4 regions of the Streptomyces sp. NPDC057697 genome follow, and region 1 is predicted to be linked to each of the others. Evidence: riboswitches for the same ligand, from Rfam matches in the RefSeq annotation. Region 1 holds a riboswitch; each other region holds the start of a gene.
The links. Region 1 has a riboswitch for cobalamin ahead of ACFVFH_RS30370 (ABC transporter substrate-binding protein). Riboswitches for the same ligand answer to the same signal wherever they lie in the genome.

Region 1 (2,191 bases):
CCGGCCAGGTCCCGCACGGCGTCGGCGACCCGGACGCCGAGCACGGCCGAGGACAGCGGGAGCACCGCGAACCTCTTGTTCTTGATCGCCGGTACGTCCGCGAGCGCCGGATCGTTCAGCAGCCGCTTCTTCTTGGCCGCGACCGGGGTGCCGCCGTAGTCGTAGATCACGACCACCTCGGGCCTGCGCTTGATGACCTGCTCCCAGGACACGTCGCCGAAGGTGGCGTCGAGGTCCGCGAAGACGTTCTCGCCGCCGGCGAGCCGGACGATCTCGTTGCCGATGCCGTTGCCGCCCGCCGTGAACGCGGAGCTGTCGCCGGAGTCGTACACGAACACCGAGGGGTGCGAGGCGCCCTTGAGATCCTTCTCGACCGCCGCGAGCTTGCGCCGCTCCTCGGCGATCAGCTTCCGGCCGCGCTCCGGCACGCCGAAGGTCCTGGCGACCTGCGTGATCTCGGTGGCGAGCTGCTCGACCCCGACCTTGGGCTTGGTGCAGTTCTCGACGTTCAGCCGGGTGTTGATGCCGCTCTTCTGGAGCGTGGCCCGGTCCTGGCCCTTGGCCTTGTCGAAGGCGCTGGCGTAGCCGCCGTAGACGAAGTCGGGATCGGCGCCGAGCAGCACCTCCTTGGAGGGGTACTCCTTCGCGAGCACCTTGGTCCCGGCGTACGCGGACCGGTACTTCGGCAGGATGCTGTCGTCCAGGTAGGCGGTCCCGGCCAGCCGGTCCTGGAGGCCGAGGGCCAGCATGATCTCGGTGGCGTGCTGGTTCATGGTGACGGCCCGCTCCGGCGGGGCGTCGAAGGTCGTCTTCACACCGCAGTTGGTGACGGTGTACGGGAAGCCGTCGGCGGCCGGTGCGGCCGCTTTGCCGCCGTCGCCGCCGGAGCCGGAGCCGCAGCCGGTGAGCGGCAGCAGAAGCAGGGGTATGAGCGCGAGGGGCGCACGACGGATCCGGGGCATGGCCGAGCCTTTCCGGGGGATGTCCTCGTCCCCTGGGTCGTTCGAGAAGGCGGCGCGGCCAGTATCTGGCTTCCGGGCTGCTGCCCGGTCACAGTGGCGGGACCGTACCGGATTCACACCGGTTTCCTGACGCGCGTCGCCCGAGATTGCTGCGCCCATTGTGTCAGACCCCGTATTCCGGCAGGTCCCGGCCTCGCGCCGGGGCGTGCGCGCCGGTACCGCGGCACCGCGCACGCCGCGCGGCCGGCCATCCGCGGCCCGTCGGGAGGGCCTCTTCCCAAAGCCCCGGAAGCGGTCCAGAATCGTCGCCCACACGTCGCGTCCGTGGCGGCGTCGTACAGGGTTCGCCGTGGTCCGATATGGAAGGATCTGCCGCAGTACGTCACTCAAGGACACCGCCACCGCATCCGCGACCACCCCGCCCCCGGACGCCGGCCGCCCGGCACACGGGGGCAGCGGATCACCGGCCGGGTCGCGACCGTCCTCGCGCCGTGAAGTCGTCGTCGACGCAAGGGAGTTCACCGGCCGGGCCGGACACGGCAGCCACCCCCGCGCCACCTCTCCGTACCCCGACCAGGGAGCACCCGCCATGGACTTCGGACTCGTCCTCCAGACCGACCCGCCCGCCTCGGCCGTCGTCGGCCTGATGCGCCGCGCCGAACGGAACGGCTTCCGCTACGGCTGGACCTTCGACTCGACGGTGCTCTGGCAGGAACCGTTCGTCATCTACAGCCAGATCCTCGAACACACCGAACACCTCGTGGTCGGCCCCATGGTCACCAACCCGGGCACCCGCACCTGGGAGGTCACCGCCTCCACCTTCGCCACCCTCAACGACATGTTCGGCAACCGCACCGTCTGCGGCATCGGACGGGGCGACTCGGCGATGCGGGTCGCCGGACGCAGGCCCAACACCCTGGCCCGTCTCGGCGAGGCCATCGACGTCATCCGCGACCTCGCCGAGGGACGCGAGGCGACCGTCGACGGACAGCCGGTCCGGATCCCCTGGGTGAAGGACGGCAGACTGCCCGTCTGGATGGGCGCGTACGGCCCGAAGGCGCTGGCCCTCGCCGGACAGAAGGCCGACGGATTCATCCTCCAGCTCGCCGACCCGTTCCTCACCGAGTGGATGGTCAAGGCGGTGCGGGACGCGGCGGAGCAGGCGGGCCGCGACCCCGGCTCCGTGACCATCTGCGTCGCCGCCCCCGCCTATGTGGGCGACGACCTCG
Region 2 (2,191 bases), on a different contig from region 1:
ATCCGGCCGTACAGCTCGCGGGCCGGGAGCGACTTGCGGGCCAGGCCCTTCGCCTCGGCGGCCCGGTACGCGGCGTCGAACTCGTCGCCCCACAGGTCGACCAGGCCGGGCACGTCGGCGGGCGAGAACAGCGACCAGTCGCCGTCCGCGTCGACCCGGCGCATGAACTCGTCCGGGATCCAGTGCGCCAGGTTGAGGTTGTGCGTACGCCGCTGGTCCTCGCCCGTGTTGTCGCGCAGCTCCAGGAACTCCTCGATGTCCGCGTGCCAGGTCTCCAGGTAGACGGCGGCGGCGCCCTTGCGGCGGCCCCCCTGGTTGACCGCGGCGACCGAGGCGTCGAGCGTCTTGAGGAACGGCACGATGCCGTTGGAGTGCCCGTTGGTGCCGCGGATCAGCGAACCGCGGGAGCGGATGCGGGAGTACGACAGACCGATGCCGCCCGCGTGCTTCGAGAGCCGCGCCACCTGGTGGTAGCGGTCGTAGATCGAGTCGAGCTCGTCCAGCGGGGAGTCCAGCAGGTAGCAGGAGGACATCTGCGGGTGCCGGGTGCCGGAGTTGAAGAGCGTGGGGGAGGAGGGCAGGTAGTCGAGTCGGCTCATCAGCCCGTACAGCGCCGCCACCTCGTCCACCGCGCGCTGCGAGTCGTCCTCGGCGAGCCCGGCCGCGACGCGCAGCATGAAGTGCTGGGGCGTCTCGATGACCTGACGGGTGTGCGGGTGGCGCAGCAGATAGCGGCTGTGCAGCGTCCGCAGCCCGAAGTAGCCGAAGCGGTCGTCCGCGCCGTCGGCGAGCGCACGCTCCACCAGCGCGTCCAGCGCGGCCGCGTGCCGGGCCACGAACTCGGCGGTACGGTCCGCGATCAGGCCCTCGCGGTGCCCCACGGCGACCGAGGCGGAGAAGGAGACCGCGCCCTGGCCGGCCGCCTCGTCCGCGATGGCGAGGGTCAGGAGCCGGGCGGCGAGCCGGGAGTAGGCCGGGTCCTCGGAGATCAGACCCGCGGCGGCCTCGGTGGCCAGCGCGCGCAGCTCGGCCTCGTCCGCCCGCGCGCTGCGGCCGCGCAGCGCGGCGGCGGCGACCCGGCCGGGGTCGGTGTCGGGCAGATCGGCGGTGAGGGCGGTCAGGGTGCGCAGCAGCGCGGTCCCCGGTCCGTCCTGTACGGCTGCCTCGGACTCGGCTGCTGCGGACTCGGCGACTGAAGCCGGATCGGCTGGCGCGATGGTCACGTGGTGCTCTCCCTCGCTCGGCTCGGGGCCGGCGGGGGATCGTGGCAGCCGGGCGGACACGCACCCGGGGCAGGGCAGCACTCCGCACGGCGTCCACCGGCCCAACCGCGAGGCCCGGACGTCTGGCATCCGGTTCGGTCGAGCCGGATGCGCTGCCGGCAGGTCGTCGGACTGACTCGGGGGTGCACAAAAGCGCACTGAATACACCGTTGCGGGACAGTTCCGGATTCTCACCGGATTCCCCTGCGGCGACAGCGAGGACGAGCATACATGTGGGGGCTGCCTGATGAGGCAGCCCCCACATGTTGTGTCGCGCCCGTCGGAGCGGGCCCACAGAATGAGCCGTACGGCCCTTTCCGGGGCCGTGGGGCCGGATCACGCCGACGGCCCGCCGCGCCCCGCTGGAGGAGGCTCGACGGGCCGTCGACGGGCCGTTGGCGCGGGCCTCAGTGGCCGCCCGGCGCCCCTGCCGTGGCCGGCGGGAGCTCCGCGCTGACACCCGGGTCGCCCGCGTCGGCCGTGTAGTCGGCCGGGGAGGTCTCGTCGGTCCCGGCGGGCGCCTTCACGGCGTTCAGGACGAAGGTGAGCACCACCGTCACGACCACGTTCAGCACGAACGCGGTGAGGCCGATGTAGCCGATCTCGCCGATGCCAGGGATCTCCTTGGACGATCCGCCGAAGTGCGCCTGGGTCGGGCTGGCGACCCCGTACGCGGCCACCGTCCCGTACACCATGCCGACCGCCCAGCCCGCGAGCAGCGCCCAGCGGTGGAACCAGCGGGTGAACAGGCCGCCGACCAGGGCCGGCATCGTCTGGAGGATCCAGATGCCGCCGAGCAGCTGGAAGTTGATCGCGACCGTCTTGTCCATGGTGAGGACGAAGGCCAGCGCGCCGACCTTGACCAGCAGCGACACCAGCTTGGAGACCTTGGTCTCCTGCTCCGGGGTCGCGTCCGGCCTCAGGAAGTC
Region 3 (2,191 bases), on a different contig from region 1:
CCCCGTGCACCGCCTGTTCGTCCGGGGCCACCGCGCTGTCCGTCGCCCGTGACCTCCTGGTCACCGGGCAGTGCGACATCGCGATCGCCGGGGCCACCGAGTCGATCGTCTACCCGGTCGCCATGGCCGGATTCGCCAGATCCGGGGCCGGGGCCCGCGCGGACGGCGACCCGGCCGGGCTGTGCCGGCCCTTCGCGGCCGACCGGGCCGGTCTCGTCATGGGCGAGGGCGCGGCCGTCATGGTGCTGGAGCGGGCGGACGACGCCCAGGCCAGGGGCGCGGCACCACGGGCACTGCTCGCCGGTACCGGCGCCACCACCGACGCCCACCACCCCATCAGCCCGCACCCCTCCGGCGCGGTCGCCCAGGCCGCGGTGGAGGCCGCGCTGCGCGACGCGGGCTGGGCGGCCGAGGACGTCGAGCACGTCAACGCGCACGGCACGGCGACCCCGGTCAACGACGCCACCGAGGCCGCCCTCATCGCCCGGGTCTACCCGCACCGACCGCCCGTCACCGCTCCCAAGGGCGTGCTGGGCCACTGCATGGGGGCGGCCGGAGCGATCGAGGCCGGGCTCACCGTCCTCACCCTCCAGCGCGGAGTCGTACCACCGATCGCCAACCTGGACGCCCCGGCGCCCGAGTTCGACATCGACTGCGTCACCAAACAACCGCTGCGGCAGCCCATCCGGCGCGCCGTCAGCCATTCCTTCGGCTTCGGCGGACACAACGCCGTGATCGCTCTTCAGCGTCCGTAGGCATCCGGCCAGGTGGTGCGACGGGGAACACAGCCCGGCGTACCACCGGCCACACCCCTCATGAGCTGGGCAGAAGCCCGTGATAGCTTGCCGGAGCCAGTCGAACTCCACGTAAGGGGTCAGGGAATCCGGTGCGAAACCGGAACTGACGCGCAGCGGTGAGGGGGACGGGCGGGGCCAAGGCCACTGGGACCACCCTCGGGTGTCCTGGGAAGGCGTCCCGTCCGAAGGAACCCGAGTCCGAAGACCTGCTGGCGGCCGCGACCCGGCACCGGGCCACGGCATTCCGTACAGCGGGCTCCGCGTATGAGCCCTCAGACGCAGAGGGACCCCGTGCCGTCCATAGCCAGCCCCGTCCGCACCATGGCCCTGCTCTCGGCGGGAATCGTCCTGCTGACCGCCTGCGGAGGCGGAACCGACGAGTCGGCCGCGAAGCGCGGCCGCACCGACGGATACCCGGTGACGCTGAAGAACTGCGGGCGCACCGTCACCGTCGACGCCGCGCCCCGGCACGCCGTGTCGGTGGACCAGGGATCGACGGAGATCCTGCTCTCCCTCGGCCTCGCCGACAGGATGGCCGCCACCGCGACCTGGTCCGACCCGGTGATGAAGGGCCTGGAGAAGGCCAACGCCGGGGTGCCCAGGATCTCGGACAACCGGCCGTCGTCGGAGAAGGTCCTCGACCAGGAGCCCGACTTCATCAGCGCGTCGTTCGCGTCCACGCTCGCCAAGGGCGGCGTCGCACCGCGCGAACAGTTCGAGGCACTCGGCGTCCCCACCTACGTCTCGCCCGCCGACTGCACCGGCAAGGACAACAGCGGCGGTGGCGACGGCGCCCGGACCGCACCCCTGACCATGGACGGCGTCTACCAGGAGGTGCACGAACTCGCCGAGGTGTTCGGCGTGCCGGAACGTGGCGACGCGCTCGTCGCAGGGCTGCGGGCCCGGGTGAAGAAGGCTGCCGAGGGCATCGACGCTTCCGGGACGAGTCGCCTGTACTGGTTCTCCGACTCCAAGGCCCCGTACCTGGCCGGCTGCTGCGGAGCACCCGGGATCATCACCAAAGAACTCGGCGCGAAGAACGTCTTCGACGACACCCACGAGGAATGGCCCCAGATCAGCTGGGAGACGGTGGCCGACCGCAACCCCGACGCGCTGGTCATCGGCGATCTCTCCCGCAAGGCCCAGACCGCGGAGAGCGCCGCCAAGAAGATCGAGTTCCTGGAGTCCAACCCCGTCACCAGGAACATGGACGCCGTCCGGCACAAGCGGTACATCCTGCTGAGCGGCCAGGCCATGAACCCGACCATCCGGACGGTCGAGGGCGTCGAACGCGTCGCCGCCGGGCTGCGCCGCTTCGGGCTCGCCGGATGACGGCGACCGAACGGGCCACGGCGGTGGCCGGGCCGCCCCTTCCCGGCAGCCCCGTCCGCACA
Region 4 (2,191 bases), on a different contig from region 1:
GCGCTGGGCCTTGCCCGCGTTGAGGAAGGTCGGGGTGGCGGGCTGGAAGCGGCCGGTCATCATCTCGTCCACCAGCCGGGAGGCCAGGGCCTCGTCCCCCGCGCCGAGGAACAGCGCGGTCGCGACGACCCGGTCCTCGTACCGCTCCAGGTAGCGGGAGCCGTCGAAGGTCTTGAGGGTGTACGACGTGTAGTACTTGAACGCGCCGAGGAAGGTGCGGAAGCGGTGCTCGTGGGCGTACGCCTGCCGGTACGCCTCCTCCACGAACTCCCACCGGTAGCGCCGGATCGGCTCCCGTTCGTAGTAGTCGTTCTCGATGAGGTGGTCGATCTTCTCCTTGAGCGAGTCGAACACCACCGTGTGGGGATCGACGTGCTGGAGGAAGTACTGACGGACGGCCTCGCGGTCCTTGTCGAACTGGATCGCGCCGTCGCAGTCGTAGATGTTCAGCATGGCGTTCAGCGCGTGGTAGTCCTTGCGCGTGCCGATCGGCTCGCGCGGGGCCGCGGGGGCCGTGACCGGCGTGGTGAAGGTGTTCATGCTGCCTGTCGCTCCGTCGTCGATGAGTGTCGTGTCCAAAATTCCCGCAGCCCTTCCCGTACGGCGCGGACATCTCGTTCCGTGCCCAGCAGTTCGAATCGGTACAGCTCCGGGACCCGGCACTTCGCCGAGATCACCCGGCCGGCCAGGCAGTAGTCGGCGCCGAAGTTGGTGTTGCCGGAGGCGATGACCCCGCACAGCAGCGCCCGGTTGGCCTCGACGTTCAGAAAGCGGATCACCTGTCTGGGGACCGCGCCGGCTCGTTCACCGCCGCCGTAGGTCGGTGTGATCAGCACATACGGTTCGGTCACCTGCGGCGTGCCCTCGTGGCGCGGACGCAGGGGGATGCGTGTGGCCGGCAGGTCCAGCTTCTCCACGAAGCGTCTGGTGTTCTCCGAGACGCTGGAGAAATAAACGAGTTCGCTCATGGGTCGCCGTCTCCTCTCGCTCGTTCCCGTCTCTGCCCGAGGACCGGGAGGGAGGAGCGGTGCGGCGCGTACGGCTGGGGACCGGGGGGCCGTGGAACGGTACGCCTCACCCGGGGCCGTGCGTATGCCACCCGGCCCTCCCTCGGGGCCTCGGAGCGCGCGCACCGCTGTCCGGTGTGCGCACCGGTGGCAGGTCTTCGGACTCACGGGCGCGTCTCGTGTCGTTCGAGACTCCTACTGGCCGTCGCTTCCCGGGCCCGATGTGTCGGGCCCAGTGCGTATGACGGCGGTCGTTCCCGCTCACCGCTGCGGGGCAGTCCCGGTCTTTCACCGGGTTCCCTCTTGCGACGCCGAGCACAGCAGTGCCCGGCGAACCACCAGCACCGCCAACACTACATCTGGATGGCCGTGTGCGCGCACACCCCAGATGTTGTGTCGCTGGCGAAAGTTAGGTATACCTAAGTCCTGCTTCGGTCGACGGGGGCGGTGCCGCCTGCTCGCGGGACATTCCGCCCCGACGACGGCACGCGCACGGCGGACGCGGGGCGGAGCGCGGCAGGACGAGGAGCGGCGAGGCGGGATGAGGGGCGGCGCGGAATCACGGCGAGGGGCGCGAAGCGCCGTACTCGCGCTTCACGCCCCTCGCCCGGCACGGCCGCGAGGGCCCGCCGGCCCCCGTGGCGGGTGCGGGCCCCTCAGCCCTGGTCGTAGGTGTGGAACCCCCGGCCGGTCTTCCGGCCCAGCAGACCCGCCTCCACCATCCGCCGGAGCAGTGGCGGCGGCGCGTGGAGGGGCTCGCGGAACTCCTCGTACAGCGACTCCGCGATGGAGACGACGGTGTCCAGGCCGATCAGGTCCGCCAGCTTCAGCGGGCCCATGGGATGGGCGCAGCCGTGCTCCATGCCCGCGTCGATGTCGGCGGCCGAGGCGAATCCGGACTCCGCCATCCGCACGGCGGAGAGCAGATAGGGGATGAGCAGGGCGTTGACGACGAAGCCCGCCCGGTCCTGGGAGCGGATGACCGTCTTTTCGAGTGCGCTGGTGGCGAAGGCCTCGATCGTGGCGGTCGTCGCGGCCGAGGTGTGCAGCGAGGGGACCACCTCGACCAGTGGCAGGACCGGGACGGGATTGAAGAAGTGCAGCCCCACGACCCGGTCCGCGCGGCCGGTCGCCATGCCCAGCCGCATGATCGGCAGCGAGGAGGTGTTGGTGGCGAGGATGGC

Region 2: it holds a riboswitch for cobalamin, as region 1 does, so the genes downstream of both, ACFVFH_RS08585 (ribonucleoside-diphosphate reductase subunit alpha) here and ACFVFH_RS30370 (ABC transporter substrate-binding protein) in region 1, are expected to answer to the same signal.
Region 3: it holds a riboswitch for cobalamin, as region 1 does, so the genes downstream of both, ACFVFH_RS14080 (ABC transporter substrate-binding protein) here and ACFVFH_RS30370 (ABC transporter substrate-binding protein) in region 1, are expected to answer to the same signal.
Region 4: it holds a riboswitch for cobalamin, as region 1 does, so the genes downstream of both, nrdI (class Ib ribonucleoside-diphosphate reductase assembly flavoprotein NrdI) here and ACFVFH_RS30370 (ABC transporter substrate-binding protein) in region 1, are expected to answer to the same signal.

Annotation. Positions count from the first base shown of each region.
Region 1 covers NZ_JBHVJA010000015.1:17,518-19,708, reverse strand. Annotated here, with positions in the region: gene ACFVFH_RS30370 (ABC transporter substrate-binding protein) at 1-962, opposite strand, end outside; cobalamin riboswitch at 1,001-1,131, opposite strand; gene ACFVFH_RS30365 (TIGR03842 family LLM class F420-dependent oxidoreductase) at 1,552-2,191, shown strand, end outside.
Region 2 covers NZ_JBHVJA010000002.1:805,182-807,372, forward strand. Annotated here, with positions in the region: gene ACFVFH_RS08585 (ribonucleoside-diphosphate reductase subunit alpha) at 1-1,223, opposite strand, end outside; cobalamin riboswitch at 1,363-1,504, opposite strand; gene mctP (monocarboxylate uptake permease MctP) at 1,670-2,191, opposite strand, start outside.
Region 3 covers NZ_JBHVJA010000004.1:199,830-202,020, forward strand. Annotated here, with positions in the region: gene ACFVFH_RS14075 (beta-ketoacyl-[acyl-carrier-protein] synthase family protein) at 1-755, shown strand, start outside; cobalamin riboswitch at 836-1,026, shown strand; gene ACFVFH_RS14080 (ABC transporter substrate-binding protein) at 1,062-2,129, shown strand; gene ACFVFH_RS14085 (FecCD family ABC transporter permease) at 2,126-2,191, shown strand, end outside.
Region 4 covers NZ_JBHVJA010000012.1:85,830-88,020, forward strand. Annotated here, with positions in the region: gene nrdE (class 1b ribonucleoside-diphosphate reductase subunit alpha) at 1-540, opposite strand, end outside; gene nrdI (class Ib ribonucleoside-diphosphate reductase assembly flavoprotein NrdI) at 537-968, opposite strand; cobalamin riboswitch at 1,139-1,362, opposite strand; gene ACFVFH_RS27365 (3-hydroxybutyryl-CoA dehydrogenase) at 1,664-2,191, opposite strand, start outside.